Regions from separate parts of the Pseudovibrio sp. JE062 genome, predicted to be linked through region 3. Evidence: predicted binding sites of a transcription regulator. Region 3 holds the regulator's gene; each other region holds the start of a gene.

Region 1 (4,944 bases), on a different contig from region 3:
CGGAGTGCATCAACGTGCTCACAGAAAAAGGCTTCGCATTACGGGTTGATCAATGCCAGAACAAATGCATGGTGCTTCAACGGACTACAGATCCTGACCATGCAATGAGTTCACAACTCAGCCATGTTCTTGAAGAGCAAGGTGTCCTTTCTCAGTAGTTTATTTTGCATATTCGCATTGATTTTATGGCTGCCGTTTTCGACAGCCATGTGCTTTTATAGAACAACATCACGCATTGAAAGCGATGAGGGTGTTGCCCCAGTGGCGGCCTTTGATCCAGATGGGGGCTGAGACGAGTTTGATCATCATGATCTTTCCGCCGCCCATATCCCGGCGATAGGTTTGCAGGCTGTACTCTTTGGTGTTTTTGCTTGCATTCAGGCCAGCGCGGTCGTCAAACATTCTGCGGTTACGGCAGTTGGCGGCGTTCCAGACCGGGTCATTGCCCTGAGGCTTGGAATACTCTTTGCTGTGCGTTGGAAGATAAGCGTTTTTATCCAGTGCAGCACAGAAGATGATGTGTGGATCCAGATCTTTGACTGGTTCCTGAATGTCAGGCAAAACCCGGTCAGTCATTTGTGTGAAAGACGCCATGAATTGGACGGGGTTTGATCCCTCAATCGGGGTGTAGTTGAAGTCAAAGAGATCGTTGATTGAGATGCGGCCTGCATCCACTTCGCCTTCAAAGGCTTCCATGGTTTTAGCTGCAGCATCCTTGGCGTATTCAATCATCTGCTGATTGAGATTATCGCCATGTTCGACGGCAACTTCGGCCAGAAGAGCATCGGCAGTTTGTGACGTTCCTAGCATCTGGCCGGATACCTGCTCAATGCTCTCAGCATTGGCGGAGACCACACCGACCATTTCATCGCGATTGCGCAGCAGTTCGTCCGTATCAGCGTCATTGTTTGCGCAAGCGATGCGGATGGATTCTGTGTTGGCAGAGATGTTATCGACCATTGCTTCCAGCTCGTGGAAGAGATCGTTGATGGACTGTGTGCCGTTTTCAGCAGTCGCTACTGTATCAAGTGCGCCCTTACCGAGATCCACCAGAGTATCTGCTTCTTTGCCGAGCTGAAGGATTGTTTGGTCAATTTGTTCAGTCGCGACTGTGGTTTGCGTCGCAAGCGCCTTCACTTCGCTGGCAACCACGGCAAAGCCTTTGCCAGCCTCGCCTGCACGAGCCGCCTCAATTGTTGCGTTGAGGGCCAGAAGGTTGGTCTGACGGGCGATGGCGTCAATGGAACTGGAGAACTGACGCACATTCGCAAACGAGGCCTGGAGGCCTTCCAGTTGACGATTGATGTTGCTGATGGTTGTCGACAGACTGTTGATGTTGGCGAGTGCATCTGTCACCACTTCCTGAGACTTGGACATGGTATCGCGGGCATTGGTCGTCTGCTCTGCTGTCTGCTCAACGGCTGAGCTCACTTCCCGGTTACTCTCAACAACACGTCCAGAAGCTTCCTGAAGGCTTTCCATGGCTGTTTTCAGAGCGCCTGCGGTGTTGTTGACGGCATCCAGCTCTCCCGCAGCTGAGGCCATATCCAACGCGAGTGCGTCCAGCTCACCAAACAAGCGTGCACTATCTATTGAACTCTTAGGTTCTGTAATTTCCACTTCAGCAGACTGACCGATTACTTCTCCTTGGTCATTTGCAGCAGTTTCGGCGAGCAGTTGTGTGTTTCGCTTAAAAAAAGCCATGTCAAAAACCTCTCAATCGCGCAAAGGTTTTCATAGTTTTACTTATAGATTATTAACCTTGTTATTAATCCTCTCTCCCATTACAAGTGACTGGATTACAAGGGATAATAACAAAACATCCTGTGACTAAACTTCTATTTTCTAATTACTATGCGCGGTGCATATGATTTGTCGTGAAATGCGTCTGTCCGATCGGGACGCGGTTATTGCTCTTTGGAAGGCCGCTGGCGTCTTTCGTGAATGGAATGATCCAGTTCGGGATATTGCAAAAGCACTTGAGGGCGAACACTCAACTATTCTTGTCGGAGAACTGGACGGCATGATTGCCACCAGCATCATGTGCGGAGAGGATGGGCATCGCGGCTGGTTTTATTATGTCAGCACACATCCGGATCATCAGGGCAAAGGGTTAGGCAAAGCTATTACAGCTGCTGCAGAAGACTGGTTGCGCGAACGAGGCATCTGGAAAGTTAACCTGCTTGTACGTGGAGGTAACAGCCAGGTCGCGAGCTTTTATGAGGCACAAGGTTACAAGAACACCCAGAGCATCTGCCTGCAAAAGGTGATTGAGCCATAGACCATCAAGTTTTTATTCAGAATATTTAGTGGCTGTGAAACTTGCGGTAATCGATGCTGCGGTTTATAGGGTTTGGAAATTTCCTGTTGAGCCGTATAGCGTTGGGCGTCAATTCACTGAATTTTCATAGAGCTCCTTAATCAAGCCAAGCATCTTCGTCACATTTTGCAGTATTTTCTCATCTAAAATTAGAATAACGGAACAATATATAGGTATCACAACAAGTTAGCTAACTGACGCTCGTCAGATCTATATTTCACTTCTATGATTCCAATAATATGAATACAATACTCATATTACATCTGCAGTATTTTATAGGATTTATTGTTTCGTAAAGTTGTCATGCAGGCGCCTTAGTGTGCGCTCACCTTCTTCTACGGGATATTTCTAATGGCTAATGATTTGACGAATGAGCTCACAGCAGATGAGTGGGATGAGTTGAACTTCCCTCGTGCTGAAGAGAATGAATTTGACCGCGTTGTTGAGCGCGCAATTTCGCGCCGCGGTTTTCTGGGTGGTGTGCTGGCATTTGGTTCCGGCGCAGCGGTGATGGGCACAGGTGTGCTTGGTCTTTCCGCTTCTGAGGCGAAGGCGTCTGTTTCGCGTTTTGCTTTTCAGCCAATTCCAACATTTACTGACGCGACTGTTCATGTTCCGGAAGGATATAACTGGAAGATCCTGGCTCGCTGGGGCGATGCTCTGGTAGATGGTGCTGAAGAGTTCGATCATGAGACCGGTGGCTCTGCAGCGGGTGCAGACAAAGTGTTTGGTGAAAACACCGACGGCATGGAGAGCTTCCAGTATCAAGGCAAGCAACTACTGGCGATCAACCATGAATATGCCAATCGCCGCATCAACCTGCCTCAGAATGAAGATGGAACTCCAAAGAGCGCTGATGATGTTCTGAAACTGCAGCACCTTCAGGGTGTTGTGGTTATTGAAGTGGAAGAAGGCGATAGTGGTTGGGCGATCGTGAAGAACAGCCCGTTCAATCGCCGCATCACGCACAATACGCCGATGACACTTGCTGGGCCGGCGGCAGGTCACCTTCTGCTGCAAACTGCGGCTGATCCTTCAGGCACGCAGTCTCTTGGCACATTCAACAACTGTGGTTCTGGTAAGACACCATGGGGTACTTATCTGACCTGCGAAGAGAACTTCAACGGTTACTTTGGTGCAACCGATGCAGCTCCTGTAGAGCGCATGGACGGTGTTGATGCCGGGTACAAGCGCTATGGCGTCACGGATACCGGCTACAACTACGACTACCACAAGTTCGATGAGCGCTTTGACATAGCGAAAAACCCGAATGAGCCTCATCGTGCAGGCTGGGTGGTTGAGATTGATCCAACAGATCCAAACTCAACACCTGTCAAACGCACTGCACTGGGTCGCTTCAAGCACGAGAATGCAGAGGCGGTTTTGGCGCCAGATGGCCGCGTTGTTGTTTACATGGGCGATGATGAGCGCGGTGAGTTCATGTACCGCTTTGTCTCCAATGGTGTTTATGCACCGGGTCAGCCAACTGATGGTTTGCTGGATGACGGCACCCTTTATGTTGCCAAGTTCAATGATGATCAGACGGGCGAATGGTTGGCTCTGACACCAGACACAACAGGCATGGATGCGGCCAGCATCGTGATCTTCAGTCGTATTGCTGGTTCTGCTGTTGGCGCGACCACCATGGATCGTCCTGAGTGGATTTCAGCCAATCCCAATGCAGTTGAGGCGTACTGCTGCCTGACCAACAACAAGAACCGCGGCGTGAAGCCTAATGCAGGTGGTGATGACACCTCTGTCAACGGGCCGAACCCACGTGAGACCAACAAGTATGGCCAGATCGTGCGTTGGCGTCCTCATAATGAGGATCATGCCTCAGACACGTTCGATTGGGATCTCTATGTGATGGCTGGCAACCCAACCGTTCACGAAGGGCCCAAGGCTGGTTCTGAAAACGTGAATGCGGGCAACATGTTCAACTCTCCGGACGGTATGGGGTTTGACGAGAGTGGGCTTGTGTGGATCCAGACGGATGGTAGCGACAGCAATGAAGGTGACTTTGCTGGCATGGGTAACAACCAGATGCTGGTTGGTGATCCTGTGACGGGTGAGATTGCGCGCTTCATGACTGGTCCTAAGGGAGCTGAAGTGACCGGCCTGACATGGTCTGCTGATCGCCGCAGCATGTTTGTGGGCATTCAGCACCCAGGCGGTAACTGGCCAGATGGCGGTAAGCTGCCTCGCTCTTCCGTTATCGTGATCAAGCGCGACGATAATGGTGTGATTGGCTAAGCAGCCTTTCCAGCTTGAACGATATTGCCCTTCGGGAGTTGCCCTCCCGAAGGGTTTCATTTTGTGACTGTCACACTAGCGAAAGCTGAGCCTTTAGTGGCTGAAGACGGCAGTGATTTTGGCAGTCTGAAGTGTGTTCGCGCCAATCATATAGCCGACCAGTGCATTGCTTGGGTTCTCAGGGAGATCCAGTGCAGGCACGCCAAGTGCATGGATGGTGAAGATGTAGCGGTGTACCTCACCTGCCGGTGGGCAGGCACCGCCAAATCCTTTCGCACCGTAGTCGTTGGTGATTTCCATTGAGCCAGCAGGCAAAGTTTTGTTGTTGCTCGCGCCTTCTTCAAAAGAGTTTGTCGAGGCTGGGATGTTCA
Region 2 (4,944 bases), on a different contig from region 3:
ACATAAATCGCCGGAACTTACTCTGGCCTTTGGGCTTTCCAGAGGATGTTGCGGCATCCAGCGCCGCCAATGTCTGCTGTTTCGCCTTCCGGCTCGGCTTCTTCGCAGGCCTCTTGGCTGTGGTGTTTTGCGTTTGTCGCGGCCTCTGCGGTGCAGGTTTTCTGCTCGACGCTGAGGGAGTTTGTGGTGCACGGCGTGGTCGTGGGGCCGCCTGCTTGTTCGTGGCCGCGACCCTGTTTGGACGGCGGATGTAATCCTCGTCGTCTTCAGGCCGCAGTGCAACGCCTTGCAGACGAGGACGTTGTGATTGTGGAGGGCGTTTGGGCTGACCGGCACCGGGCTGCTGAGGCGGTCTGCTGGAAGGGCGTTGCCCGGGGCGCACAGGCCTCCGTTTTCTGCCATTTCCATTTTGGCCAGTCGCCATAACTCCAAATCACCCCGATACTAATCACTTATCTCAGGCGATGGCGATCAGATAAGACTGAGCATGCCTGAACAAACACAGGCCACAGACTGCTTGGGAGTGAGACCGTAACCTGGATACAAAACACGAACGATTTTAAGGAAACAGGCTTAATTCTGCGTTAAACCATTCACGCGAATTGCGAAGATCAGCAATCAAAACTGGAGAGCGTGTATCGATATTCGCGCAAATAAAAAGGGCGGAAACCCGCCCTTCATTGAATGAGATGCTTCTGAGAATCTAGCTGGAATACCGGCTAGCATCCTCGCCATAGTAATTCACGTAGCGTGAGTTCAGCTTGGAGACCGGCATAATGATCAGCACATCAGTTGTTCCAAACTGGTGGTCAATTACAGCGCCATCACCAATAAAAGCACCAAGGCGCAAGTAGCCCTTGATGAGCGGTGGCAATGAACGCAGTGCAGCTCGTTGATCGACCTGATCTTTTGGAATGCGGTTCATGTCCACGTACTGGTCAGGAAGTGCTGAAACTCGCCACTCTTCGGGAGCTCCGGCAAAATGATGCAGGAAGGAAAGTTGTTCTGCAAGCAGATCAGGATCGGTGCCCTCAATCGAAGCACAACCAATCATCACATCTACATTATGCATCAACACATAAGACCAGATGCCATGCCACAGCAGTTCAACGGTCTTCTTGGTGCGATAAGGCTTCAGAACACAGGAGCGACCAAGCTCCATAAAGTTCAGATCGCTGTGACGATCCAAGATGCCCTGAATATCAAACTCGCCAGCCGTATAGAAACCACCGTTCAACTCAGCCAGTTCCTGACGGAGAAGACGATATGTGCCGACAATCTGAGGTTTCAGTTTGGAGAACGGTTTATTGCGAACCTGACTGTTGTGATCCACAACCAGCAAATGATCGCAGATCTCGTCGTAACTGTCGCGATCAAGGCGGCTTAGCTGCGTTTGAGCATCTGCAATCGCAGACATCTCTTCGTAAAACACTTCGTAGCGCAAACGCTGAGACATCTTGAGTTCTTTGGCGCCATTGGAAAGGCGAACTTCAAGCGGTCCAATCTTACCGAGGCTTTGTCCTGCCTCCGGCATTTTTCCCAGCATTGCCTGTGGGATCCACCGCGGCGCAGGTCGCCCTGCAAGCTTGTTCGGTGTGATTTTTCTTAGGACTTTCATCGGGGAAAGATGTCCAGATCCAGCCATACTATAAATATCTCATATTGCTTAGGTGTTTAAAAAACATTGCAATAATGAGAACGCCTTTCTGAATTTGCACCAATCGAGTAACCCATGTCAATTTTGGGTAGTCAATCTATGATATAAGCTCGTTTTAGGACAGTTGAGTGACATAGCACCAACATTTATCCGCTTAAGCGTGCCCATATCTGCTAAACCATGCTGTCACCACAGTTAACCTGAGTATAACAACCGCCTCTTGATATTGAACAGGCTAAATATACCAAGTTACCCCTTAGCATACCGCTTTAGCACAGCTTCGAGATCCTGCTTTTTCAGGGGTTTGCTCAAAAATCCATCTGCACCAGCCTTCAGAGCTTCTTCTTTTGCCTCCGGCATAACATCCGCTGAAACAACAAAAATCGGAACCTGAGCCGCAGAATTGTCTTCTCTGCCTCTAATTTGGGAAATCGCTTCCAGTCCATCAAGGCCTGGCATGTGCAGATCCATCAGAACTACATCAAATGTTCCTGTTGTGCTGAGAGCAACAGCCTTGTGCCCATCTTCGGCGAGCTCCGCGTGGTGCCCCAGTTTGCCTAATAGAGCCTTGACCAGTATCCAGTTGATCGGATTATCTTCTGCTACAAGAACATTGAGATGAGGTGCGCGCTCCCGCGGTTCCTCAGGCGGCTCGTTCTCTTCTGGAGCCGCATTGTGTTGTTCATCCGTTTCTTCAACTTCGGGACCAAGTGCAATGAGGCGCAACAAAGATGCGCGGCGTACAGGACGTGTGAGATAGCCAGAAAACTCGCCAGTTTTGATATCGGCAATGCGAGCTCGTTCCTGAGGTTTGATGAGCACGATGATCTCAGGAGCATGAATAGAATACTCCTGATAAAAGTCGCGAATACGCTCAACATACTCTTCACCAACCAACAGGCGATCAAGCTGTGCTGTAAGCAGATTTGCTTCCAATTCTTCTATATCAAGCACTCGGGTCTGAACAAAACCGTTGCTAATCAGTGTTCTCTGAACCAGATCAGCTTCAACATAATTACTGGTCAGGATTGCAATGTGCTCTGAATGTTCTTCAATAGCCTCATCGACAATCTGATCGAGTGGCATTTCAAGAAGGAACGTCGAACCACATCCGAGCTGACTTTGAACAGTCAATGAGCTGCCCATCAGTTCTGCAAGTCTCTTGGAAATCGCCAGTCCCAATCCGGCGCCATCGAACTTGCGATCGCGCCCATATTCGCCTTGTTCAAACTCCCGGAAGATGCGTGCTGCGGTGACTTCATCCATACCAGGGCCGGTGTCTTTTACTGCAAATTCCAAGAGATGATTGCCAGCGGAATCCTGCGACACCTGCAAGACCAGTGAAACACCGCCCTGCTCTGTGAACTTGATCGCATTGCCGACCAGATTGTAGAGCACTTGCTGAAGCCGGGCTGGATCGCTCTGGATCGTTTCCGGGACTTCCGGTGCAATGTAAGAACCGATTTGTAGTCCTTTGGCATGAGCCTTGGGAGACAGCAACTCCACCACACGCTCGACCAATGGTGTCAGTTCTACTGCTCCAGTCTCTAGCTCCAGTTTTCCGGCTTCTATTTTTGAGTAATCAAGGACCTCATCAATCAGCATCAGAAGCGTTGAGCCAGATGTTTTGATAGCGTTGATGTAGTTCTGCTGCTCGGCGGTTGTTGAAGTGTCGTCAAGCAAATCAGCCATGCCCAGCACGCCGTTGAGCGGCGTTCGGATTTCATGACTAACCATTGCGAGAAACCGGGATTTAGCTTCACTGGCATTTGCGGCATGGTCCCGGTCTGCACGTAGCTTTTGCTCTGCGTGCCGCCGGTCTGTGACATCCGTGAGGATCCATTGGATGATCGGAGCTCCCCCGCTGCCGTCACGAATGCTCAAACGCAGCAGAGAATACCAACGGGTTCCGTGTTTTGTGCGCAAGGCAACATCTTCCGTTGTTCCTGCTGCACTTTCTTCAAGTTCTGGTGTGAAGTCTTCCGCATAAGGCAAGTGAATGGCTTTGCCGACTTCAATGCCAAATCCAGTAGGAAAATTCCGCTTACCCGCATCATTGATGGAGAGCACGAGACCGCTGCTGTCACAGCGGATAACAATAGCGCCCAGCGCATCCAGAATGGAACGGTGCCGGTCATCGGCTTCACGCAGCTGCCAATCCGCATCACTTGCCAGTTCGGAAGGGTCTTCCAGCTGCTCCACCTCACTTTGGATTTGAGCAGCTTTCCAGCTTTGTGCAATCACATCACTTGCAGGAAAACGGCGGAACAGAACAGCTCCGGCCCCAAAGGCAAGCAGCACCACATAAAGGCTTTGTGCAGAACGCCAATCCGTCAAAAGCAGCGCGATTGCAAGACAAACAACACCAACGAAGATGGAAAGACTCTTGAGAATAAATGAGGACTGCTCTGAGACTTCTGTTTGCTTGATCAGAGACACGCGAGCCTGAGTAACAACGTGGGTGCTCTCCTCGGTTTTTAGTCTCCGCTTCAACACTGCATTTGCTCCAGTCGAACTATTTCGGAAATTCAGTAAAATTCAATTGGTAAGATATAGCAGATTATGCTGCTGCCAAATAGGCCGAAGAGCGCTTGAAACTCAGCGCTTCAGCTAGATGAATCCTCTGCACCTTATCCGAACCATCCATATCTGCGATTGTGCGAGAGAGTTTCAAAACGCGATGATAGCCTCGTGCAGATAAACCAAACTGGATGGAAGCCTGCTCAATCAGTTCCTTGCTGCCATTATCAAGTGCAACAATCTGTTCGATGATCCGCGCACTTGCATGAGCGTTTACAGTTATGTCCAGCCCCAGCGATGTGTAGCGTGCCTGCTGAATAGCCCGTGCTCTTGCTACGCGTTGGGCCACTGTTTCGGAGCTTTCCGAAGTTATTGGACTGATTAAGTCCTTTGCTGAAACTGCTGGCACATGCAGCTGTAGATCCATGCGGTCAAGGAAAGGGCCGGATACGCGAGATTGATAGGAACTAGCGCATTTATCACCTCGTCGGCAGGTGTGACCTGGCTCGCCAGCATAACCGCAACGACATGGGTTCATCGCTGCAACCACTTGCACTTTGGATGGGTAGCTGACGCGGTAGTTAGCCCGCACAATCGTTGCCACTCCGTTCTCGATCGGCTGCCGCAAACTATCCAGAACGGAGCAATCGAACTCCGGTAGCTCATCCAAAAACAGAACGCCGTTGTGAGCCATTGAGACTTCTCCGGGCTTGGCTTTTATCCCTCCTCCCACCAGTGAGGCCATGGAAGCAGAATGATGCGGTGCC
Region 3 (4,944 bases):
CTTCCCCGAACCGGCCTTCCAGCAGAAAACCTCTGCCGCGATCATGGTGCTGCTCGGCTTCCTGATCTCGATGAATGCAATCGCAATCGTCCTTCGTAAACGTTTTGAGCGCCGCTGGTGATTTGAAAGGCAAGATCATGGCATTGGAAATGACCACAGACACCGAGAGTGCAATGGATACAACAATAAGCGCGCCACCAGCCGTATCAGCTGAAGGCGAAACGCTCAAAATGCGTGGCCGTGACGTAAAAGTGTTTTACGGCGACAAGCAGGCCCTGCATGGTGTGGATCTGGATGTGCGCAAAAATCAGGTGACCGCGCTGATCGGTCCATCCGGTTGCGGCAAGTCCACCTTCCTGCGCTGCCTCAACCGCATGAACGACACCATCGATATCTGCCGCGTGGAAGGTGACATCCTTCTCGACAACGATGACGTCTACGACCCACGCATTGATGTAGTGGAACTGCGTGCCCGCGTTGGCATGGTGTTCCAGAAGCCGAACCCGTTCCCGAAGTCCATCTTTGAGAACGTGGCTTACGGCCCACGCATTCACGGTCTGGCACAAAGCAAGGCCGATCTGGAAGAGATCGTCGCCAGCTCCCTGCAGCGCGCCGGTCTGTTTGAGGAAGTGAAAGACCGTCTGGATGAGCCGGGAACCGGACTCTCCGGTGGTCAGCAGCAGCGCCTGTGCATCGCGCGCGCAATCGCTGTGTCTCCGGAAGTGATCCTGATGGATGAGCCATGTTCTGCGCTTGACCCGATCGCCACCGCAAAAGTGGAAGAGCTGATCGACGAGCTGCGCCAGAACTACACCATCGTGATCGTAACCCACTCCATGCAGCAGGCAGCGCGTGTTTCGCAGCGCACTGCATTCTTCCACTTGGGAACACTGGTGGAAGAGGGGCTGACCAACGACATCTTCACCAACCCCAAAGACCAGCGCACGCAGGATTACATCACTGGCCGTTTCGGTTAAAAATAATAGGCAAGGAGGTCTAAGGAGATCATCCGATGAAAGATCATATCGTCTCGTCCTTCAATGAAGAACTGAAAGAGTTGGCCGGTCGTGTCGTCGAAATGGGCGGCCTCGCAGAAACGCTGGTACATGATGCGGTCAGCGCACTGCTGCGACAGGACCGCGAGCTGGCAACCCGCACCATTGCGGCGGACAGGCGCCTCGACAACATGCAGGCCGAGCTGGAAGAGCTGTGCATCTCCGTGATCGCACGCCGCCAGCCGATGGCAAGCGATCTGCGCGACATCATCGCCGCCATGCGCATCTCCAACGATCTGGAGCGCGTTGGCGACATGGCCAAGAACATTGCAAAGCGGACGCTCGCAATTGAGAGTGAGTTCAACAACAAGCAGCTTGCTGTCGGCGTGGAGCACATGTCTGATCTGGCGCTGGAACAGCTCAAAGCCGTTCTGGATGCCTACACCTCCGGTGATTTGGAAGTCGTCCAGCGCGTACATCTGCGCGATGATGAGGTCGATGCGCTGTACACCAGTCTGTTTCGTCAGCTGCTCACTTACATGATGGAAGATCCACGCTCTATCACCATGTGCGCCCACCTGCTGTTCTGTGCAAAGAACATTGAGCGCATCGGTGACCATGCGACCAACATTGCCGAGAACATCTACTACATGATCTCCGGAAATCAGCTTCCGGCTGATCGTCCAAAAACGGACGAACTGGCAGACAGCAGCGCTGTCTGAGACGTGCCGCTCTCCGGGAAGCTGCAAGCCCGGAAGGCGACCACGTTGAACAAGGTTTGGAGTGCCGGGTTCATTATGCGGCACTTCATGTGTCAAATCAGAGGGCGGCTTCGCGTTTCTGATAAGAAAAGACGCAACTACAAAAGGTTAAAGTGGTTTACATGCACAGTGATGACGGTAAACTGCTTTACAACAGAAGGTGCAAAGAGAGCACTAGGGTATGCCTAAGATACTGATTGTAGAAGACGAAGAACCGTTAAGCCTGCTGCTGAGATACAATCTCGAAGCGGAAGGCTACAATGTCGACGTATGCGCAAGAGGAGATGAGGCAGAACTCCTGCTGCAGGAAAGCCAGCCGGACCTGCTCTTGCTGGACTGGATGCTGCCCGGCCTCTCCGGTATCGAGCTTTGCCGCCGTCTGCGGGCACGTTCAGAAACCGAACGCATGCCAATCATCATGCTCACAGCGCGTGGTGAAGAGTCTGAACGCATTCGTGGTCTGGCAACCGGAGCGGATGATTACGTCGTCAAACCTTTCTCCATTCCGGAGCTTATGGCCCGCGTGCGAGCGATCTTCCGCCGTGCATTGCCGGAAGTTGTCTCCACCATGCTCAAGTCCGGTGATATTGAGCTGGACCGTGAAACCCACCGCGTACGCAGAACTGGCCGTGAAATCCACCTCGGCCCAACCGAGTTCCGCCTGCTGGAGTTCCTCATGAGTGCTCCGGGCCGCGTCTACTCCCGCGAGCAACTGCTCGACGGTGTGTGGGGACATGATGTTTACGTGGATGAGCGCACTGTCGACGTCCATGTGGGCCGCCTGCGCAAAGCCATCAACAAGGGCCGCATGAAAGACCCGATCCGCACCGTCCGCGGCGCCGGATACGCTTTCAACGACCAGTTTGCTGTCGGGTAATCGATTTCTGCTATATGCGCATTATGAAACTGCATCTCTGATCCGGAGATGCAGACTAAAAACAATGCGGATAACAAATGAAAATCAAGACGGTTGATAGAGCAACCGCTCATATCTACGACAATCTCTGCCAGGCTTACGAGGCAGAGTTCTCGCCTCTCACGCACAAACAGCCTGACGCCAACGGCCTGTTCGCCAAGGACACGCTGCTGGAAGGCAACATCACCGGCTATCTGGTGTACAGCAACGACCTCCCGGCAGGACTGGCGGCCATCAAGCAGGAGGAGCAGGAGGGGTTCGAAGTCTGCGAGTTCTACGTCGTGCCTTACTACCGCCGACACAAGCTGGGCCTGCAGTTTGCCAGCGCGCTGTTTGATCAGATGCCCGGCAACTGGCAAATCAAACAGATTGAAGGCGCTGACCACGCCACCGCCTTCTGGCGCGCTGTGGTGAACGACTACACCTCAGGCCACTATCAGGAAGACAGCTACAACGATCCGTACTGGGGCAACGTCACCCGCCAAACCTTCAGCGCTCAGAAGCACTAAACGCAGTCACAGGCGGATAGTCGTTACAAAACAGGCACTCAGACAGCAAAAAGCCGGGCACTGGACCCGGCTCATAACGCTTGCTGTCAGTCTATTTTAGCTGGCGCGGCGGTTGCGGCGGTCGCTGACTGGCTGATAGGCAATGCTGCGGTGATGCGCGCAATACGGTGTGCCTGCATCTGACTGACGACCGCAGAAGTAGAAGTCTTCAGAACCCGGATCGCCAATTGGCCACTTACAGGTGCGTTCGTTCAATGTCAGGATGGATGCGCGTTCGGAAACCGGAATAAAGATTTCTGCGACTGGGACGGGAGCGATTTCGGTCTCGATCGTTTCAATTGGCTCAACTTTAAGAGCGTTGGCGCCTGCCACTGTTGGCTGAACTTGTCGAGGAGTAGGAGAGGGAGCTGCTGCTGCGACCGCTTCGGTCACTGTCGGTTTAATTGGAGAAGCTGTTCTTGCCGCTGGGGCAGTTGCCTTTCTCGTCTTGGTTGCACCGCCCCCTGATTTAGCACGCCCTGAAAGCCCGAGCCGGTGAACCTTACCAATTACGGCATTTCGGGTCACATTGCCTAGCTCCCCAGCGATCTGGCTTGCGCTTAACCCGTCTGCCCAAAGCTTGGTTAGTAACTCTACACGTTCTGCTGTCCAGCTCATTAAAGGCCCCCGTCTTCCTTCAGTGGCGCGCAAAACAGTATTCGCTCAGCTCGGACGTATCCGAATTTGCCGCTAACCTGAGCGTGTGTGCTTGCAGCGTTCAGTAACTACGAGATGGTGTATAACTCTTATCGCACAGTACTATATCGGCGTTCCTACGAGCAATAACCTCAAAGAATTGAGGTGGGGAAGACTCTGGTTTTCCCCAGAATTGCCGTACTACTACTTACCTATAACAGCCTTCTTGTGGTGGGAGAAGATTATCAATCTAAAGAATAGGAGCTGTTTGTTAAACCAAGTTCCACCGCATTCTTTCCAACACAAAGTAAGAGCTGATAGCGTTACCCCGTTGATATTTAATACATATATTTACCACTGAAAAACAACTAGTAAAAAACACTAGTAAACTACAAATTGCAGTGCAGATGCACTCGCCGAATGACACCTTCATATGACGCGGTACACGCTAGAGGTGTATTGAATAAACCTTAAGAGATATGGAAAAAAACTGGCCAGTGAAGAGGGGATTAGACCTCTACTCCACCATTTAAAAATGCCACAATGTGCCCTTCCTCAGGTAGCAGACCAACCGGAATGCACCGATAGGAAGCACAAAAAGCCGGCTGCCCATTCCTGAACAGGAGTAAGGTATTGCTGGCAATACGTGTTATTGACTGCCCTGAGGGAACGCGGTTTATATGTCGCCTTCCTTACAACCGGACACCTTCGGGTGTTGAATGAAGCGCCAGATGGCGTTTTTTGTTTTTGTAGCAACCAAGATTTTTGAGCAGAGTGCTCAATCCATGAGGAGTGAGAAATGACGACTTCGTCGCTAATGCAGACTTATGCACGTTCAGACCTGGCGTTTGAGCGTGGGGAAGGTGTCTGGCTTTATGCGGCTGATGGTCGACGATACATGGATTGTGCCTCGGGTATCGCCGTCTCCGGCTTGGGTCATGCGCATCCAAAGCTCGTTGAGGCGCTGAAAGGCCAGGCTGAAAAGCTGTGGCACGTCACCAACCTCTACACCATTCCAGAGGGTGAAAAGCTCGCAAAGCTGCTGACAGACAACACCTTTGCGGATGTTGTGTTCTTTACCAACTCCG

What was found. The regulator PhoB, encoded in region 3, activates phosphate uptake and scavenging genes when phosphate is short. The targets are predictions, from matches to a motif close to TGTCATNNANCTGTCAT.
Region 1: PJE062_RS25260 (PhoX family phosphatase) is a predicted target of PhoB. The motif match lies at 2,609-2,625, and genes of this name have one in related genera.
Region 2: PJE062_RS15145 (GNAT family N-acyltransferase) is a predicted target of PhoB. The motif match lies at 1,775-1,791, and genes of this name have one in related genera.

The regions. Positions count from the first base shown of each region.
Region 1 covers NZ_DS996820.1:5,021-9,964, forward strand. Annotated here, with positions in the region: gene PJE062_RS25895 (FkbM family methyltransferase) at 1-158, shown strand, start outside; gene PJE062_RS25250 (methyl-accepting chemotaxis protein) at 229-1,704, opposite strand; gene PJE062_RS25255 (GNAT family acetyltransferase) at 1,868-2,281, shown strand; gene PJE062_RS25260 (PhoX family phosphatase) at 2,672-4,573, shown strand; gene PJE062_RS25265 (YbhB/YbcL family Raf kinase inhibitor-like protein) at 4,667-4,944, opposite strand, start outside.
Region 2 covers NZ_DS996810.1:86,817-91,760, reverse strand. Annotated here, with positions in the region: gene PJE062_RS15150 (transglycosylase domain-containing protein) at 1-4, opposite strand, end outside; gene PJE062_RS15145 (GNAT family N-acyltransferase) at 704-1,645, opposite strand; gene PJE062_RS15140 (PAS domain-containing hybrid sensor histidine kinase/response regulator) at 1,907-4,153, opposite strand; gene PJE062_RS15135 (YifB family Mg chelatase-like AAA ATPase) at 4,218-4,944, opposite strand, start outside.
Region 3 covers NZ_DS996809.1:328,715-333,658, reverse strand. Annotated here, with positions in the region: gene pstA (phosphate ABC transporter permease PstA) at 1-121, shown strand, start outside; gene pstB (phosphate ABC transporter ATP-binding protein PstB) at 174-977, shown strand; gene phoU (phosphate signaling complex protein PhoU) at 1,013-1,717, shown strand; gene phoB (phosphate regulon transcriptional regulator PhoB) at 1,938-2,633, shown strand; gene PJE062_RS13940 (GNAT family N-acetyltransferase) at 2,711-3,181, shown strand; gene PJE062_RS13935 (GcrA family cell cycle regulator) at 3,278-3,838, opposite strand; gene PJE062_RS13930 (aspartate aminotransferase family protein) at 4,656-4,944, shown strand, end outside.